One region of the Variovorax sp. TLI9-5A genome, then DNA from elsewhere that is predicted to be linked to it. Evidence: predicted binding sites of a transcription regulator. Region 1 holds the regulator's gene; the other holds the start of a gene.
The links. Region 1 encodes NrdR, which represses ribonucleotide reductase genes. Its sites were predicted from a motif close to CACNANATNTNGTG; they were not measured.

Region 1 (8,679 bases):
CGAAGTCGCGTAGCGCACCGTGCCGCGATAGCTCGCGAAGGCGCGGCGGATGTCGACGTTGAGCGCGTCGGCGTAGTAGGCCTTGAAGGCGTGCGCCGGGAAGGACGCGATCTCCACCTTGCCCTCGGCCGCCAGCGGCTTGAGGACGATGTTGCCCTTGTAGTCGAAGCGGCCCGGGTCGGAACGCCCGGAGCCGATGCGGCCCGAGACCTCCAGCGGCGAGGTCGTATTGGTTTCAGGTGCGAGCTTCTGGGCGTGCAGCTTGAAGGCCGTGACCTCGACCGTCACAGGCGTTGCGCCGGCCTTGTCTGAATAAGAGAGCGCGCCGTTGTCGACCGCCAGCGTGCCGACGGTCAGCGCCCAGGGCTTGGTGTTGGCGCCGGGCTGCGGCGTCTCGGCGGCAGCGGGCTTGGGCGCGGCAACCTTGGCTTCGGCCTCCCTGGTGCCGCCGCCGGCCGGCGTCTTGAGCCAGCGCTCGAACATCCAGCGCTTCTCGCTGTCGCGCTCCACGCGGATCTTGGGGTTGGTGGCGGTGAACGAGGCCACGTTCAGCGTGTGCTTCGTCATGTCGGCTTCGGCGTCGACCAGCTCGAAGCGACCGGCGCTGGCCAGCGCGGTCTTGCCCTGGGTCAGCGCCAGGCCATCGGCGGATACCCGGCGTGCCCTGAACTTCAAGTCGGGCTGGGCCCAGGCGATGTCGATCTGGCCGCTGAGCTTGCCGTCGAGCGTGGGCTCCAGGCTCTGCGCCAGGTAGGGGGCGGCCAGCGACAGCGGCAGCGCGTCGACCTCGGTCTGCACGTCAGCCACCTTGTCGGTGGCGTTGCCCTTGAATTTGAGCGAGGCGCCGGCAACGGCCGTGCTGCCGCTGAACTCGGCCGGCTTTTCCATCGGCCAGGTGACGCCCGAGACGTCGATGCCGAGATCGGTGACGTCGACGGCGGCGGCCGGATTGACAGTCTCGTCGCGCCAGCCGATGCGCCCGCCGCTCAGCGCGACCTTGTCGACCTGCACCTTGAGCACCGGTTTCTGCGCCGGCTTGCCGGCTGCGGCAGGTGCGCTCGCTGCCGCGGCGGGCGGCGTGGCGACTTTTTCCGCGACGCCGGTGGCCGGGTCGGTGGCCAGCAGGTTGAGCTTGCCGGCCGCGTCACGCGCCACCGCCAGTTGCGGATTGGCCAGTGCGACCTCGCTGAGGTGGAACGCCGACTCCAGCGGGCGCACATCGGCCAGCCCCAGCTTGAGCGACTCGAAGGCCAGCAGGTCGCGGCCGCGCGCGTCGGCCACCTTGGTGGCGTGGGCCTCGACCGTGCCGGTGATCTTCAGGCCGGTGGTGGCCGCCTGCTCGAAGGCGATCTTCAGGTCGGCATCGAGGCTGCCCGCCTGCAGCTTCACCGGCAGACCCCCGGGGATGTAGCCGAGGTACGGCGCCAGGTCGAGCCCCTTGAACTGAACATGGGCGTCGGTCTTGCGGCTGTCGGCGAAGGGCGTGGTGAAGGCGGCCGAGTCGAACTTGCTGCCGTTGAGCGCGAAGGCGAGCTTGGGCTCGGTGTTGATGTCGCGCTTGGAATCGAGATTGCTCAGGAAAGGCACCTTGAGCACGAAGTCGCGCAGTTCGTGCTTGCGCTTGACGGTCTGGTCATCGAAGTCGACCGAGCCGCCATTGATCGCGATGTTGTAGATGGCGAAGCGCGCGGGCTTGGCGTTCGGGTCGGGCGGCGGCCCGGCCGAGAGCTTGGCCAGGATGTCGTCGATGTCGTACTTGCCGTCGGCCTGGTGCGTGAGCAGGATGGCCGGGCCGTCGACGGTGACGGCGTCGATCACCGGAGCGAGGCGGAAGATCGATTGCAGCTCGGCGTCTGCGTAGATGCGGTTGACCGCCACTTGCGGCTTGCTGCCGTCGGCGGTGGCGATGCGCAGGTCGTTCAGCGTGAGTTCGAGGGTCCAGGGCTTGAAGTCGATCTTGCCGACGGTGACCTGGCGGCCGAGCTTCTCGCTCGCGATCTTCTGGAGCTGGCTCTTGGCGATCGGCGGTACTGCAAGCCAGGCAATGACCCAGAAGGCCAACAGCGCCAGCAAAGCGACGATCCCACGTCGCACCCATTTGTTCTGTTTGATCGAAGCTACGTCCATCGCTGGAGTGTGCCGCAAACATGCGCCAACGCTGCGTACGCAGAAAGGACGCACGCCCATCGCCGGAAGAAATACCGGAGAAAGGTCTTCGCAGGGTTTCCCAAATGAAGAAAGCCCGGTGAGTCGACGGAATGTCTTGTCACCGGGCTTGATGGCGGGCACAAAACCCATGCCATCGATTCGCGCGACCGGAAGTCAATGGTTCCTGCCGTGCTGGCAGCAAGAGATTGCCACCGTGGATCCTCGACCGCTGAACCCTTGACTTGCACCTCGGGTTGCCCGGGCCTCGGAAGAACGCCTGAAAAGCCAGGCCCGTTCAGATTAGGCGTCGCTCCCTCCGATTGCAAACGTGTTTTACAAAGGGATTTCCCGTAAGCCGAAACACCTCTGTGGGAGCCAACTTTTTAAACAACTATTAGCATAAGAAAACAAATTCTTATGCTTGACCGGGTATTTAGCCACGCTAGAATCCGCGCTGCCCTGACTGCCCGACGCAGAGGGGCCACCTGAATCCGCTGCCGAATTCCCCCGGCTTGATCAGGCCGCCGCGCTCCCAACCAACCCTTCACTCCATGCGCGGAGCCTGATTCGTACCAATCCAAGCGCCGCTGCCCTCATCCCTCGCCTTCGATGGCGTTGCGAATCGGGTGCCGCACAGAAAGGAAGAGCGATGAACAAGGCGTTTGATGTCACGGCCCGAGGGCTGCGGACCTTCGTGTCCGACGTGGCAGACGGCTTTTTTGAAATCACCCACAACGGGTTTGCACTGGTCGGTCTGGCCATCGTGTTCGCGGCTCTCGCCCTGGTGGCGCGACCCGACCTGCGCAAGACCGGCGAAGAGGAACTGATGGGCTGGCTGCAGTCGCGCAAGCCCGCGCCCGAAGCCACCGACCTCGAGCCGACCGCCATCGAGCGCACGACGGCCGCGAGCCCCGCCGACCTGCCCAAGCAGCAGGCAGCCGTGGCCTACTGGCTGAGCAAGAAGTACCGCGTGGCCGCCGAGCCGCTGAGCGTGCTGGTGGCCGAGGCCTATGGCATCGGCAAGCGCACGAAGATCGACCCGACCCTGATCCTCGCGATCATGGCCGTCGAATCCAGCTTCAATCCCTTCGCCCAGAGCCAGGTCGGCGCCCAGGGCCTGATGCAGGTCATGACCCGCGTGCACGGCGACAAATACGAAAGCGCGGGCGGCACGCTCACCGCCTTCGACCCCGTGACCAACATGCGCGTCGGCGTGAAGGTGCTGCAGGAATGCATCGCCCGCGCCGGCTCCCTCGAAGGCGGCCTGCGCTACTACGTGGGCGCGGCCAACCTCGAGGACGACGGCGGCTATGCCGCCAAGGTGATGGCCGAGCACGAGCGCCTGCTGCAGGTCGCCAACGGCCGCGCGCCCTCGACCATCACGCCGACCGTGCGTCCGCAGCCGATCCCGGTGGCAGCGCCTCCCGCCAAGCGCGAGGAAGGCAGCGAGCCGGCCAAGGTGGCCTTGCTCTCCTCCGTTTCCTGAAGGAGTTTTCGCCGCGCGGGTACAGCCTCCTGAGCTACACTCGCCCGGTACGCGACTGGCGATAGGCGCAGCACCCTGCAAGGTGCCACGCGCTGACGTGGAATACCACTGGGAAGCGTACCGCCTGGTCATACAGGCGTTCAGCCGTTCGCCTGGGCAGCCCTTGTTTGGTTGAAGAACAAGGACCTCGTCTTCAAAGGACTGCCATGTACCAACGCAATATCCTGGTCGAACAGACCGACCCCGAAATCTGGGCCGCGATTCAAGCCGAAAACGCACGCCAGGAACACCACATCGAGCTGATCGCCAGCGAAAACTACGCCTCGCCGGCCGTCATGGCCGCCCAGGGCTCGCAGCTCACTAATAAATACGCCGAAGGCTATCCGGGCAAGCGCTACTACGGCGGCTGCGAGCACGTCGACGTGGCCGAGCAGCTGGCCATCGACCGCGTCAAGCAGATCTTCGGCGCCGACGCCGCCAACGTGCAGCCGCATTGCGGCGCATCGGCCAACGAAGCCGTGATGCTCGCCTTCCTCAAGCCCGGCGACACCATCATGGGCATGAGCCTGGCCGAAGGCGGCCACCTGACCCACGGCATGCCTCTCAATATGAGCGGCAAATGGTTCAACGTCGTGAGCTACGGCCTGAACGACAAGGAAGAGATCGACTACGACGCGATGGAGCGCAAGGCGCATGAGCACATGCCCAAGCTGATCATCGCGGGCGCCTCCGCCTATTCGCTGCGCATCGATTTCGAACGCTTCGCCAAGGTCGCCAAGGACGTCGGCGCGATCTTCATGGTCGACATCGCCCACTATGCCGGCCTCGTGGCTGCAGGCGTGTACCCCAACCCGGTGCCGCACGCCGACATCGTCACCTCCACCACCCACAAGAGCCTGCGCGGCCCGCGCGGCGGCATCATCCTGATGAAGTCGCAGCACGAGAAGGCCATCAACAGCGCAATCTTCCCGGGCCTGCAAGGCGGCCCGCTGATGCACGTGATCGCCGCCAAGGCCGTCGCGTTCAAGGAAGCCATGTCGCCCGAGTTCAAGGCCTACCAGCAGCAGGTGGTCAAGAACGCCCAGATCGTGGCCGAGACCCTCACCCAGCGCGGCCTGCGCATCGTGAGCGGACGCACCGAAAGCCACGTGATGCTGGTCGACCTGCGCGCCAAGGGCATCACCGGCAAGGAAGCCGAAGCCGTGCTGGGCAGCGCCCACATGACGATCAACAAGAACGCGATCCCCAACGACCCGGAAAAGCCGATGGTCACCAGCGGCGTGCGCATCGGCACCCCCGCCATGACCACACGCGGCTTCAAGGACGAAGAGGCCCGCATCACCGCGAACCTGGTTGCAGACGTGCTCGAGAACCCGCGCGACGCGGCGAACATCGACGCCGTGCGCGCCAAGGTCCACGCCCTGACGAGCCGCTTCCCTGTCTACCGCTGATTTCCTGGGCAGCAGAGAAAAAGAAGCCCTGGCCGCATGAAATGCCCTTTTTGCGGCCATCTTGAAACGCAGGTCGTCGAGACCCGCGTTTCCGAAGACGCCGACTTCGTCCGCAGGCGCCGCCAGTGCAGCGCCTGCGACAAGCGCTTCACCACCTACGAGCGGCCCGACGTCAACTTTCCCGTGGTCGTGAAGAAGGACGGCAGCCGCGCCGACTTCGACTCGACCAAGGTGCGCGCCTCCATGATGCTGGCGCTGCGCAAGCGCCCGGTGAGCATCGAGCAGATCGACAACGCCCTGCTGCGCATCGAGCAGAAGCTGCTGGCCAGCGGCCTGCGCGAAATCGACTCGACCAAGGTCGGCGAGCTCGTCATGCGCGAACTCAAGAAGCTCGACAAGGTCGCCTACGTTCGCTTCGCCTCGGTGTACCGCAGCTTCGAGGACGTGGACGAATTCAGGCAGCTGCTGCGCGACATCTGATTTGCGCTGCCGCCTTTCCCTCAGTTCCCTCGGGGCTCCTTCTCCCGCCGGCCCTCAGCGGGTCCAGCAGAGTTGCACCTGTGAATCCGAGGCGCTCGTCCGTCCTGCGGCCAGCTTGACTCCCTGATGGTTCACCGTGAGCGTTCCGCACTCGTCTGCGGCTGACGCGCCCTGCGGTACGGCCTTCAAGGTGTAGCTGGTCTCGCTCCTGTCGACATAGCCGATGTCGTAGCTGGCCGAGCCGGACGACGGCGACTGCTTCAGCCCGGCCGGCAGCGCGACGCTGCTGGGCGGATACCTGCCGTTGACCGTCAGGTAGCGCTCGTTCCATTGCGCCGCCTGCAGCAATTGCTGCTTCGCGTCGGCGCGCTTGGCCCGCAGCACATAGCGCGTGTAGCTGGGATACGCAATGGCGGCGAGGATGCCGATCACCGCCGTCACGATCATGAGTTCGATCAACGTGAAGCCGCGCGAACGAGCCTGCCGGCGGGCTTGTGCTCTGGAATTGTGGTTCATGGTTTGCGTTTCAGTTGCCCGAGATGAGGCTGCGCCAGCCGAACCGGCGCACGATGTCCGGCCGGGAGGGTGACTTGCAGTCGCCGGCGGCATTGCAGATCACCTCCTTGCCCTTCTCCCGGTTCTGCGGCTGCAGGACGAGGTCGTCCCTGCCGGAGCGGTTCCTGAACCCCGCATAGGCGCCCACAGCACCGGATGTGGTGTACGAAATGCCTGCCGGCGCGGAACCACTGAAGAAGTCGATCAGCAGCGACCACCCGTCGTCGCCCGTGCCGGCTGTGCAGTCGACCGAGTTGCTGCTCGAGCCGGGGATGGTTGTCGAGAACAGGCCGAGGCCGCTGCCCAAGACGTCGCCGGGATAGACGATGCGCTCGCCCGCCGTCGGCAGCTTCAGATGCCAGCCGCGCCGGGCCTGCGAACCGCCGAAGCTGACGCCATTGCGGGAGACGGTGCGCAGTTCGGCATCGCCTTCGCGGACAGGGGTGTCCCCAATGGTCTGCGCCACCAGGTCGGTGAGGGCCGCGGTGCCCGAGCTTCCGTTGGCCGGGTCCCGGATGCCGTAAAGGTATTGGTCCGCTGTCGAGCCTTCGTCGCCCGAGGCGAACAGCCGTCCGGTACCGAACACCACCATGTAGCCCCCACGGGGGTGCCCGACCACGACGGGCGCCGCCGTGATCGGCTGGCTGGCGCCTGCCGCGAACAACGGCTTGTCGTCGAGGCCGGAGGCAGATTCCGAACCGGCCGCGCGGCGCTTGTCGAAGGGCCCCATGGTGGCTTTCCACCGGCGGCTGTCGGTGCTGCTGAGGTCGAACTTCCAGAGGTTGCCGAGCAGGTCGCCGGCGTAGACGAGGTCGACCTTGCCGTCGCCGTCGTGGTCCACCGGACGTGGCGCGGACAGGCCGTTGCTCGTGTTTTTCGCCTGCGCGGCCGGGGCGGGAATCTTGAGGATCTCCTTGTCGCCATCGAGATACTGGATCCACAGCACCGCCTTCTCGCTCTTGCTGTTGTAGCCGTTGCCCAGGATCAGGGCCTTTCGGTCGTTGCTCAACCGGGCGACCTGCAGCGCCCGCCCCGAGAAGGAATCGAGCGCGGGCTGCTGGAACTGATGGCCCAGGTCGTCGTCCGCAAGCGCGGTCGTGTCGATCAGCGCGACGCTGGCGGCCTTGCGCTCGTCGACGCTCTCGGGCCTGGTGACGTCGAGCACGAAGTAGCCCTTGCCACCCGCGCCCAGCGTGCCCACCAGCAAAGATTTCCAGTTCGCCGCCTTCTGCTCGTCGGTCGTCTTGGCCGAGGATGTCGGCCCCATGTAGATGTCGGCGACGAAGGCACTGCCGTCGACGTAGTACCGGTGGGTGTAGCCGCCTTCGCTGAGCCGCTTGAGATTCGGTGCCGCCGCTGTGCCGTAGAGGCCTTCGGGCACGTAGGCGAACGCCTCCTTGCCGGTGCTCGCGTTGAACGCATGCAGCATGCCGTCGTTGGCGCCGACGTAGAGCATCGGCGCGCGGGAGATGGCAGCGAACGCCGCATAGGCCTCGCCGGTGAAGCCGCTCTTGGGCTGTCCCTCGTACCAGACGCTGGAGCCCACGATGTCGCCGAGCACATGGCCGCGCTTGCGGAACTGGCGGCCGGCGCCCTCGTTGCTGCGATCGCCGCGCAGGAAGTCGAGCACGGCCCGGCCGAGGGCGGTGCTCTCGGTGTCGGTGTCGGTGCTGGCCTTGAGCGCGGCCCTCTGCGCGTCGCTCAAGTCGGCCCACCTGAACGGCACGCCCGCGCCGGTGGTCGCTGCGCGGTCCGCAGACGCAGCCGTGGTGCCGGAGAAGCTGAGCACAACGCGGTCCCGGTCGTGTGCGCCAGTGCTTGCCATGCGGGTATCGAGCAGGTCGCGCGCCGACCAGTCGGCTTTGGCAGCGAGCCTGCCGTCGGCGCCGAACTTCGTGGCGCTGAGTCTGCCGGACCAGTCGGCCGTGTCGTAGCCGGCCTGATAGACGGAAGTGCCCGTCGAGACTCGGGAAGCGCTGGCGGAAATGGAGGTCAGCGGGGTGCCGGTGTTGACCAGGACCTGTCCAAGGATGGATTTGAAGGCACTGCTCAGCGCTTTGGCATTGGAAGCCGGCGTAAAGGTGCCACGGCTGTTCAGGGCGGCATGCCAGAGGTCCATGCGTGCATTGCCTCTGAATGGATCCTGCCATTGGATCGAGCCATCGACAACGCCGGCATAGTCTCCGCTGTAGGTGGGGTTCAATGCAGTCGTCGAGATTTTCGGTCGCGACCACCAGTCACCCGCAGCGCCGAATCCGATGAAGTGGGTCGTCAGGTGCTGCCAGGTGGCCGGATCATTCTTGGGATTCCAGTACTCGGGAACCTTGGCGCGCCCTACTGTCACGTCGCCCGGCTCGGCAATGATCTTCCTCAGGTTGTTCGGCACGCCTGGCTGCAGGTCGCGGGCCCAGTACTCGAAGGTCAAGTCGGCGAGCGTCGGACGCTTCATACTCCCGAAGCTGTCGGCATAGGGTGCGCGCGGCGCGTAGAGGGCACCGTCGGGCAGCCAGCGGTACAAGCCATCTTCGTTGGTGACGATGGGCATGAAGCTCTCCAATC
Region 2 (8,679 bases), 3.0 Mb from region 1:
GCTTCGTGCAGGCGGCGCTCACTGGCACCGGCTTCTTCGTGGTGGCGCTGCTCGCCCACGAAATGGCCCGCCGGCTCGCACGCGAGGAAGCGGTGGCGCAGCGCAACCGCAGCAGCGCGCAGATGCAGGCGCAGGTCAATGACCTGGTGATCGAGACGCTGAGCGAAGGCGTGCTGGTGATCGACGCCGAAGGCCTGGTGCACGCGGCGAACCCGGCGGCCGACGCCATCCTCGGCCAGGGCCTGGCCAGGCTGACGCTGCCCTTCCCGCTGCATGCCCAGCCGGCCTGGCATGCACTCGCAGCTCTGGCGCGCCAGACCTTCGCGCGCCGGGCGCCGCAGACCGAGGAAATCCCCGTGGCGCAGGCGCGCGGCGCGGCGCGCGAGGTGCGCGTGCGCACACGGCTCACGCCCACCAGCGAGAAGCGCGCGGACAGCCTGTGCGTGATGTTCCTGCAGGACCTGCGCGAGCTCGAGGCCCGCATCCGCACCGAGAAGCTGGCGGCGATGGGCCGCATGTCGGCGGCCGTGGCCCACGAGATCCGCAATCCGCTGGCCGCCATCACGCAGGCCAGCGCGCTGCTCAACGAAGACCTGACCGACCCGGCGCACCGCAAGCTCACGAGCATGGTTCAGCACAACGCGCAGCGCCTCGCGCGCATCGTGGACGACGTGCTCGACGTTTCCCGCGCGCGCCAGCAGCGCGTACTCTCACTCGGCGAGCAGCTGGTGCTCGACCCGGCGGTGCAGGTGCTGGCCGAGGAATGGGTGCGCCAGACGCAGCGCAAGGGCGTGCTGATGTCGCTCGACGCACCCGCGAGCGAAGTGCGCTTCGACGCCGAGCACCTGCGCCGGCTGATCGTGAACCTGCTGGACAACGCATCGCGTTACGCCAGCACGCGCGAAGGCGCGATCCAGGTGCTGACCGCGATGCAGCGAAGCGGCGTCGCCCGGCCGAGCCTGATGGTATGGAGCGACGGCGCGCCGCTCGAACCCGCGGTGCAGCGGCACCTGTTCGAGCCCTTCTTCTCCTCCGAAAGCCGCTCCAGCGGACTGGGTCTCTTCCTGTGCCGCGAGCTTTGCCGGCGGCACGGGGCCACCATCGGCTACGAACGCCGCGCGCTGGTGCCGGGCGGGCCCGAGGGCAACGAATTCTTCGTCAGCTTTGCCCCCAGCGAAAACCGGCTGACACAATAGCGCCCGTGAGCACCTCCCCCTCTTCTTCCACCCAGCGGCCGGCGCAGATCCTGGTCATCGACGACGAGCCCGACCTGCGCACGCTGTACGAACTGACGCTGCTGCGCGAAGGCTATCGCGTGGAGGCGGCGGGCAGCGTCTCGGAAGCCTGGCAGCACCTGGAGGCCGCGCGCTTCGACGCGGTGATCACCGACATGCGGCTGCCCGACGGACAGGGCATGGAGATCATCCACCGCATCCAGAAAGACCAGCGCAGCGAGCGCTGCGTGGTGATGACGGCCTACGGCTCCGCCGAGAACGCGGTCGAAGCGCTGAAGGCCGGCGCCTTCGACTACCTCACCAAGCCGGTCGACCTGAAGCAGTTCCGCGCGGTCGTGGCTTCCGCCGTGCAGGCGCGGTCGGCGCCGCAGCCGGTGGCCAAACCCGCTCAGACCGCACCCGCGAACTCCGGCAGTGCAGGCAGCGAAATTGCGGCGCCCACATCCGGCACCGGCATCGCCGCGCTCGACCGGCTGGTGGGCGAATCGGAGCCGATGCGGCTGGTCAAGTCGCGCATCGCCAAGGTGGCGCGCGGCATGGCGCCGGTGCTGGTACGCGGCGAATCGGGCACCGGCAAGGAGCTGGTCGCGCGCGCGGTGCATGCCTGCAGCCAGCGCAGCGAAGGCCCATTCGTCGCGGTGAACTGCGGCGCGATTCCCGAGAACCTGCTCGAGGCCGAGTTCTTCGGCGCGAAGAAGGGCTCCTACACCGGCTCCTCGCAGGACCGCGACGGCTACTTCCAGGCCGCGCGCGGCGGCACGCTCTTTCTCGACGAGATCGGCGACCTGCCGCTGGCCATGCAGTCGAAGCTCCTGCGCGCGATCCAGGAGCGCAGCGTGCGCTCGATCGGCTCGACGCAGGAAGATGCCGTCGACGTGCGCATCGTCAGCGCCACCCACAAGGACCTGCACTCCGAGGTGCAGGCCGGGCGCTTCCGGCAAGACCTTTTCTACCGCCTCAACGTGATCGAGATCGCGGTGCCCGCGCTGCGCGACCGCCGCGAGGACTTGCCCGCGCTGTGCAGCGCGCTGCTCTCGCGCATCGCACAGGACGGGGGCCTGCCGGTGCCGCACCTGTCCGACGAGCTGCTGCGCCGCCTCGCGCAGCATCCGCTGAACGGCAACGTGCGCGAACTCGAAAACCTGCTGCACCGCGCGGTGGCGCTGAACGATGGCGACGAGCTGCATCTGGATTTGATGGGCGGCTTCACGGCCGCGGCCGAAGCCGCTGCGTCTTCCGCGCCGGCGCCGCTGTCGCCCATCGGTGCCGAAGCACTGGCGGTGCCGGCACCGGCACCGGCGCCGAGCGCACCAGTGGTGGCACCTCCCAAGGCCGCACCGCCGCCGCTGCCTTCCGACCTGCAGGCCTACCTCGACCAGCAGGAGCGCGAAATTCTCGTGCGCGCGCTGCACGAGAGCGGCTTCAACCGCACCGCGGCCGCCGCACGGCTCGGCATGAGCCTGCGCCAGATCCGCTACCGCATCGCGCGGCTGGGCATCACCACGCCCAACGGCGACGATGGCGCGAGCAGCAGCCATGCCGACGAGTGAAGAAGCCCCCGCGGCGCCCGGCGACGCACTCTGGCAGGCCGGCTGGTACCGCTTCGCGAAGGCGCTGCCCTCACCCAATTTCGGGCCCCGGCCGCAGGGCGCTCAGATCGACCTCATCGTGCTGCACTCGATCAGCCTGCCACCCGGCGAGTACGGCGGCGATGCGGTGCAGCGGCTCTTCACCAACCGGCTCGACTGGGACGCGCACCCCTACTTCCAGTCGATTCGCGGGCTGGAGGTTTCGTCGCATTTCTACGTGCGGCGCAACGGCGAACTCTGGCAGTTCGTGAGCTGCGACGACCGCGCCTGGCATGCGGGCGTGTCGTCCTGGCGCGGCCGCGGCAACTGCAACGACGACTCCATCGGCATCGAGCTCGAGGGCCTGGAAGGCCAGCCCTTCGAGGAGCCGCAATACGAGACGCTCGCCAGCCTGTGCGCCGCCGTCGCGCAGCACTTTCCTGTCGCGCACATCGCCGGCCACGAGCACATCGCGCCGGGCCGCAAGCAGGACCCGGGCACCGGCTTCGACTGGCGCTTGCTGCGCGAACAGCTCGGCTGGAATCCACAGATGTTTCCCGAGCAGGTGATCCGGCGCTAATTTTTTTCAATCGCGCAACGCCTTGCGATGCGCCGCTCCCGCGCCGCAGCAAAGAGAAAGTTTCAGGCGCGCAATGCAGCAACCATGCGCCCTGCAGGCCCAAATCGGCCTGCAAGCCACGGCCCATGCGGGTTGCGGGACCATAGGCCAGTATTCATGGGGCATCTCTGCAGGTGTTCTATTGCGGAAGTAATACCGGCAATCCTTGTATCCATTGGAAAACGCTACATCTAGTGGGTTGTATGCCCCCTGCACCCTAGATATAGTGTCCTCCGTCCGGTCCCGTACACCGGTGCGGCGCCGGCCCAGGTGCCGCCATCCAACAAGAATTGCCAACCGAGAGGAAGCGAATGCAAACAGCCCTGAACCCCCAATCGACCCCGCGTGCCGTTCCCTCCACGCCATTGCAACAGCAGCGAGACACTGCTGGCTCCCCCACCAGCCAGAACCTGGCCCACTACCAGATCATCCGCCGCAACGGCGCCGTCGTTCCCTTCGAGCCGAACAAGATCGCCATCGCGATGATGAAGGCCTTCCTGGCCGTGCACGGCACCCAGGGCGCGGCCTCGGCCAGCGTGCGCGAAACGGTCGACACGCTCACGCAGGGCGTGATCCGCGCGCTGGTGCGTTCGCGTCCGGGCGGCGGCACCTTCCACATCGAGGACGTGCAGGACCAGGTCGAACTCGGCCTGATGCGCGGCGGCCACCATGAGATCGCCCGCGCCTACGTGCTGTACCGCGAACGCCGCACGCAGGAGCGCTCGAAGCAGGGCGAGCAGGAAGTGCCGGCCGCTCCCGCGCTGCACGTGCTGGACAAGGGCGAGCTGGTCGCGCTCGACCTGAACGAGCTCAAGAGCCTGATCGAGTCGGCCTGCGAAGGTCTGGGCGACAGCATCACGGCCGCCCCCATCGTCGCCGAGACGATGCGCAACCTGTACGACGGCGTGCCGCTCGACGAGGTCTACAAGGCCTCGATCCTGGCGGCCCGCACGCTGATCGAGAAGGACCCCGACTACACCTTCGCCACCGCGCGCCTGCTGCTGCACACGATCTTCAAGGAGATCGTCGGCCGCGAAGTGATGCCGGCCGAGCGCGCCACCGCGTACGCCGACTACTTCCCGCAGTTCATCAAGAAGGGCGTGGACAACGACCTGCTCGACGAGAAGCTGCTGCAGTACGACCTGCCCCGCCTGGGCGCGGCGCTGAAGGCCGAACGCGACAACCAGTTCGACTACCTCGGCCTGCAGACCCTGTACGACCGCTACTTCCTGCACGTGCGCAAGACCCGCATCGAGCTGCCGCAGGCTTTCTTCATGCGCGTGGCCATGGGCCTGTCGCTGAACGAAATCGACCGCGAAGCCCGCGCCATCGAGTTCTATGAAGTGCTCTCGTCGTTCGACTTCATGTCGAGCACGCCCACGCTGTTCAACGCCGGCACGCTGCGCTCGCAGCTGTCGAGCTGCTACCTGACCACCGTGCCCGACGACCTGGACGGCATCTACGAGTCGATCAAGGAAAACGCGCTGCTGTCGAAGTTCGCCGGCGGCCTGGGCAACGACTGGACCCGCGTTCGCGCGCTCGGCAGCCACATCAAGGGCACGAACGGCGAATCGCAGGGTGTGGTGCCCTTCCTGAAGGTGGTGAACGACACGGCCGTGGCCGTGAACCAGGGCGGCAAGCGCAAGGGCGCCGTCTGCACGTACCTGGAAACCTGGCACCTCGACATCGAGGAGTTCCTGGAGCTGCGCAAGAACACCGGCGACGATCGCCGCCGCACGCACGACATGAACACGGCCAACTGGATCCCCGACCTGTTCATGCGCCGCGTGATGGAAAAGGGCACCTGGACGCTGTTCTCGCCCTCCAACGTGCCCGACCTGCACGACCTGTTCGGCGCCGAGTTCGAGAAGGCCTACGTCGCCTACGAAGAGAAGGCCGCCCGCGGCGAGATCAAGCCGAGCCGCACCATCCAGGCGACCGACCTGTGGCGCAAGATGCTCACGATGCTGTTCGAGACCGGCCACCCCTGGATCACGTTCAAGGACGCCTGCAACGTGCGCTCGCCGCAGCAGCACGCCGGCGTGGTTCACTCGTCGAACCTCTGCACCGAGATCACGCTGAACACCAGCGACACCGAAACCGCCGTGTGCAACCTGGGTTCGGTGAACCTGCTGCAGCACCTGAAGGACGGCAAGGTCGACCAGGAGAAGCTGAAGAAGACGATCTCCACGGCGATGCGCATGCTCGACAACGTGATCGACATCAACTACTACGCCGTGAAGAAGGCGCGCGACTCGAACCTGCGCCACCGTCCGGTCGGCCTGGGCCTGATGGGCTTCCAGGACGCGCTGTACGAACTTCGCATTCCCTACGCCTCGCAGGAAGCCGTGCAGTTCGCCGACGAGTCGATGGAAGCCATCTGCTACCACGCCTACTGGGCCTCGACCGAGCTGGCGCGCGAACGCGGCAAGTACTCGAGCTACAAGGGCTCGCTGTGGGACAAGGGCGTGCTGCCGATCGACTCGCTCGACCTGCTGGAGAAGGCACGCGGCGGCTACGTCGAGGTCGACCGCTCGGCCACCCTCGACTGGGACGCGCTGCGCTCGAAGATCAAGGCCGACGGCATGCGCAATTCGAACTGCGTGGCCATCGCCCCGACCGCGACCATCTCGAACATCATCGGCGTGGACGCTTCGATCGAGCCCTGCTTCGGCAACCTGTCGGTCAAGTCGAACCTGTCGGGCGAGTTCACCGTGATCAACCACTACCTGGTGCGCGACCTCAAGCGCCTGGGCCTGTGGGACGACGTGATGGTGATGGACCTGAAGCACTTTGACGGCTCGCTGCGCCCCATCGACCGCGTGCCGCAGGACGTGAAGGCGCTCTACGCCACCGCGTTCGAGATCGAGACCACGTGGCTGGTGGAAGCCGCAGCACGTCGCCAGAAGTGGATCGACCAGGCGCAGTCGCTGAACATCTACATGGCCGGCGCATCGGGCAAGAAGCTCGACGACACCTACAAGCTCGCATGGGTGCGCGGCCTGAAGACCACGTACTACCTGCGCACGCAGAGCGCGACGCACGCCGAGAAGTCGACGGTGCAGTCGGGCCGCCTCAACGCGGTGTCGTCGGGCAGCGATGCACCTTCGGGCATGAGCGCGCTCGAAGCCGCTGCTGCAGCAGCAAAAGCACAGATGAACGCGATTCCCGCGACCGACATCGCGTTCTGCGGTGTGGACGATCCGACCTGCGAAGCGTGCCAATAAATGCGTCGATCAACGCGTCGATGCTCGCGACAGTGAGTCAGTGAGGTGCATGCGAAATCGCGCGACGTTCAATCAATCAAGGCATTGACTGACATCGCGCGATGCATGCGAGCAACATAACAACCACATAAATGGCGTGCGATGTGAACGAGCACTTTGCAACTCACATCGTTACTCCGATAATTTGAGCATTGGATTTTTCTATGTTGACCTGGGACGAAGAAGTCAAGCCCTCCTTACCAAAGGATATGCAACAAGGTTTGCAGCACCACAACGCATCGACCGGCGGATTGCCCGCAGGCCGTTCGGTGGACGCTCCGGCTTCGTCTTCTATCGCGCAACCCGCCCTCCGCACCTTCAGCACGCTCGATGACGGCGCTCAGGTGCGCCCGGTTGCCACCGCCGCTGCCGCAGCCTCAACGCCTGCAGTCGCCGCCCAATCCACGCAGCGCGTCAAGGCTTCCGACAAGCGCATCATCAACGGCCAGACCGACGTCAACCAGCTGGTGCCGTTCAAGTACAAGTGGGCGTGGGAAAAGTACCTCGCCACCTGCGCCAACCACTGGATGCCGCAGGAAGTGAACATGACGCGCGACATCGCGCTCTGGAAAGACCCGAACGGCCTGAGCGAAGACGAACGCCGCATCGTCAAGCGCAACCTCGGCTTTTTCGTGACCGCCGACTCGCTGGCCGCCAACAACATCGTGCTGGGCACCTACCGCCACATCACGGCGCCCGAATGCCGCCAGTTCCTTCTGCGTCAGGCCTTCGAGGAAGCGATCCACACGCACGCGTACCAGTACATCGTCGAGTCGCTCGGCCTGGACGAGAGCGAGATCTTCAACGCCTACAACGAAGTGCCATCGATCCGCGAGAAGGACCAGTTCCTGATCCCGTTCATCGATGCCATCAGCGACCCCAACTTCCACACCGGCACGCCCGAGGCCGACCAGAAGCTGCTCAAGTCGCTCATCGTGTTCGCCTGCCTGATGGAAGGTCTCTTCTTCTACGTCGGCTTCACGCAGATCCTCGCGCTGGGCCGCCAGAACAAGATGACCGGTGCCGCCGAGCAGTACCAGTACATCCTGCGCGACGAGTCGATGCACTGCAATTTCGGCATCGACCTGATCAACCAGCTCAAGCTCGAGAACCCCGGCCTCTGGACGGCGGAGTTCAAGGCGGAGATCAAGGCGCTCTTCCTGCGCGCCGTCGAGCTCGAATACAAATACGCCGAAGACACGATGCCCCGTGGCGTGCTCGGCATGAACGCCTCCATGTTCAAGGGCTACCTGCGCTACATCGCCAACCGGCGTGCACAGCAGATCGGCCTCGAAACGCTCTTCCCGAACGAAGAAAATCCGTTCCCGTGGATGAGCGAAATGATTGACCTGAAGAAAGAGCGCAATTTCTTCGAAACCCGCGTGATCGAATACCAGTCGGGTGGCGCGCTCTCCTGGGATTGAATCTTTCGACAAGAATTAATGAATTCAAGAATTGCCCTTGCCACCGATCGCGCCGAAGAGCGCGGCATGGACGAGGGCTCAGGTGTTCATGGTGCTGGAGCAAAGATTCCAACACCATGAATCGCTTCACGTTACCCAACGTGCGTGGAGTGCTTCAATAGGTTGATTTTTTCAACTTGATCAAGGAGAAATAGAAATGGCAACTGCAAAGAAAGCTCCGGCTAAGAAAGCCGCTGCAAAGAAGGCTCCGGCAAAGAAGGCCGTGGCCGCCAAGAAGGCTCCGGCAAAGAAGGTAGCCGCCAAGAAGGCACCGGCCAAGAAGGTCGCTGCCAAGAAGGCTCCGGCAAAGAAGGTAGCAGCGAAGAAGGCAGCACCGGCGAAGAAGGCCGCTGCCAAGAAGGCTCCTGCCAAGAAGGCCGTAGCGAAGAAGGCGCCTGCGAAGAAGGCTGCTGCCAAGAAGGCCCCGGCGAAGAAGGCCGCTGCCAAGAAGGCGCCTGCGAAGAAGGCTGCCGCCAAGAAGGCCCCTGCAAAAAAGGCTGCGGCCAAGAAAGCCGCGAAAAAGCCTGC

Region 2: the regulator NrdR is predicted to act here: its motif matches at 3,638-3,651, upstream of AC1VNX_RS29440 (ribonucleoside-diphosphate reductase subunit alpha).

Annotation. Positions count from the first base shown of each region.
Region 1 is NZ_CP200310.1:3,228,878-3,237,556, reverse strand. Features, by position in the region: gene AC1VNX_RS15330 (DUF748 domain-containing protein) at 1-2,127, opposite strand, end outside; gene AC1VNX_RS15325 (lytic transglycosylase domain-containing protein) at 2,798-3,634, shown strand; ZMP/ZTP riboswitch at 3,676-3,799, shown strand; gene glyA (serine hydroxymethyltransferase) at 3,841-5,085, shown strand; gene nrdR (transcriptional regulator NrdR) at 5,122-5,565, shown strand; gene AC1VNX_RS15310 (type IV pilin protein) at 5,620-6,081, opposite strand; gene AC1VNX_RS15305 (pilus assembly protein) at 6,092-8,679, opposite strand, start outside.
Region 2 is NZ_CP200310.1:6,188,443-6,197,121, forward strand. Features, by position in the region: gene AC1VNX_RS29425 (two-component system sensor histidine kinase NtrB) at 1-1,196, shown strand, start outside; gene AC1VNX_RS29430 (sigma-54-dependent transcriptional regulator) at 1,202-2,785, shown strand; gene ampD (1,6-anhydro-N-acetylmuramyl-L-alanine amidase AmpD) at 2,772-3,383, shown strand; gene AC1VNX_RS29440 (ribonucleoside-diphosphate reductase subunit alpha) at 3,734-6,649, shown strand; gene AC1VNX_RS29445 (ribonucleotide-diphosphate reductase subunit beta) at 6,853-8,112, shown strand; gene AC1VNX_RS29450 (histone H1-like DNA-binding protein) at 8,309-8,679, shown strand, end outside.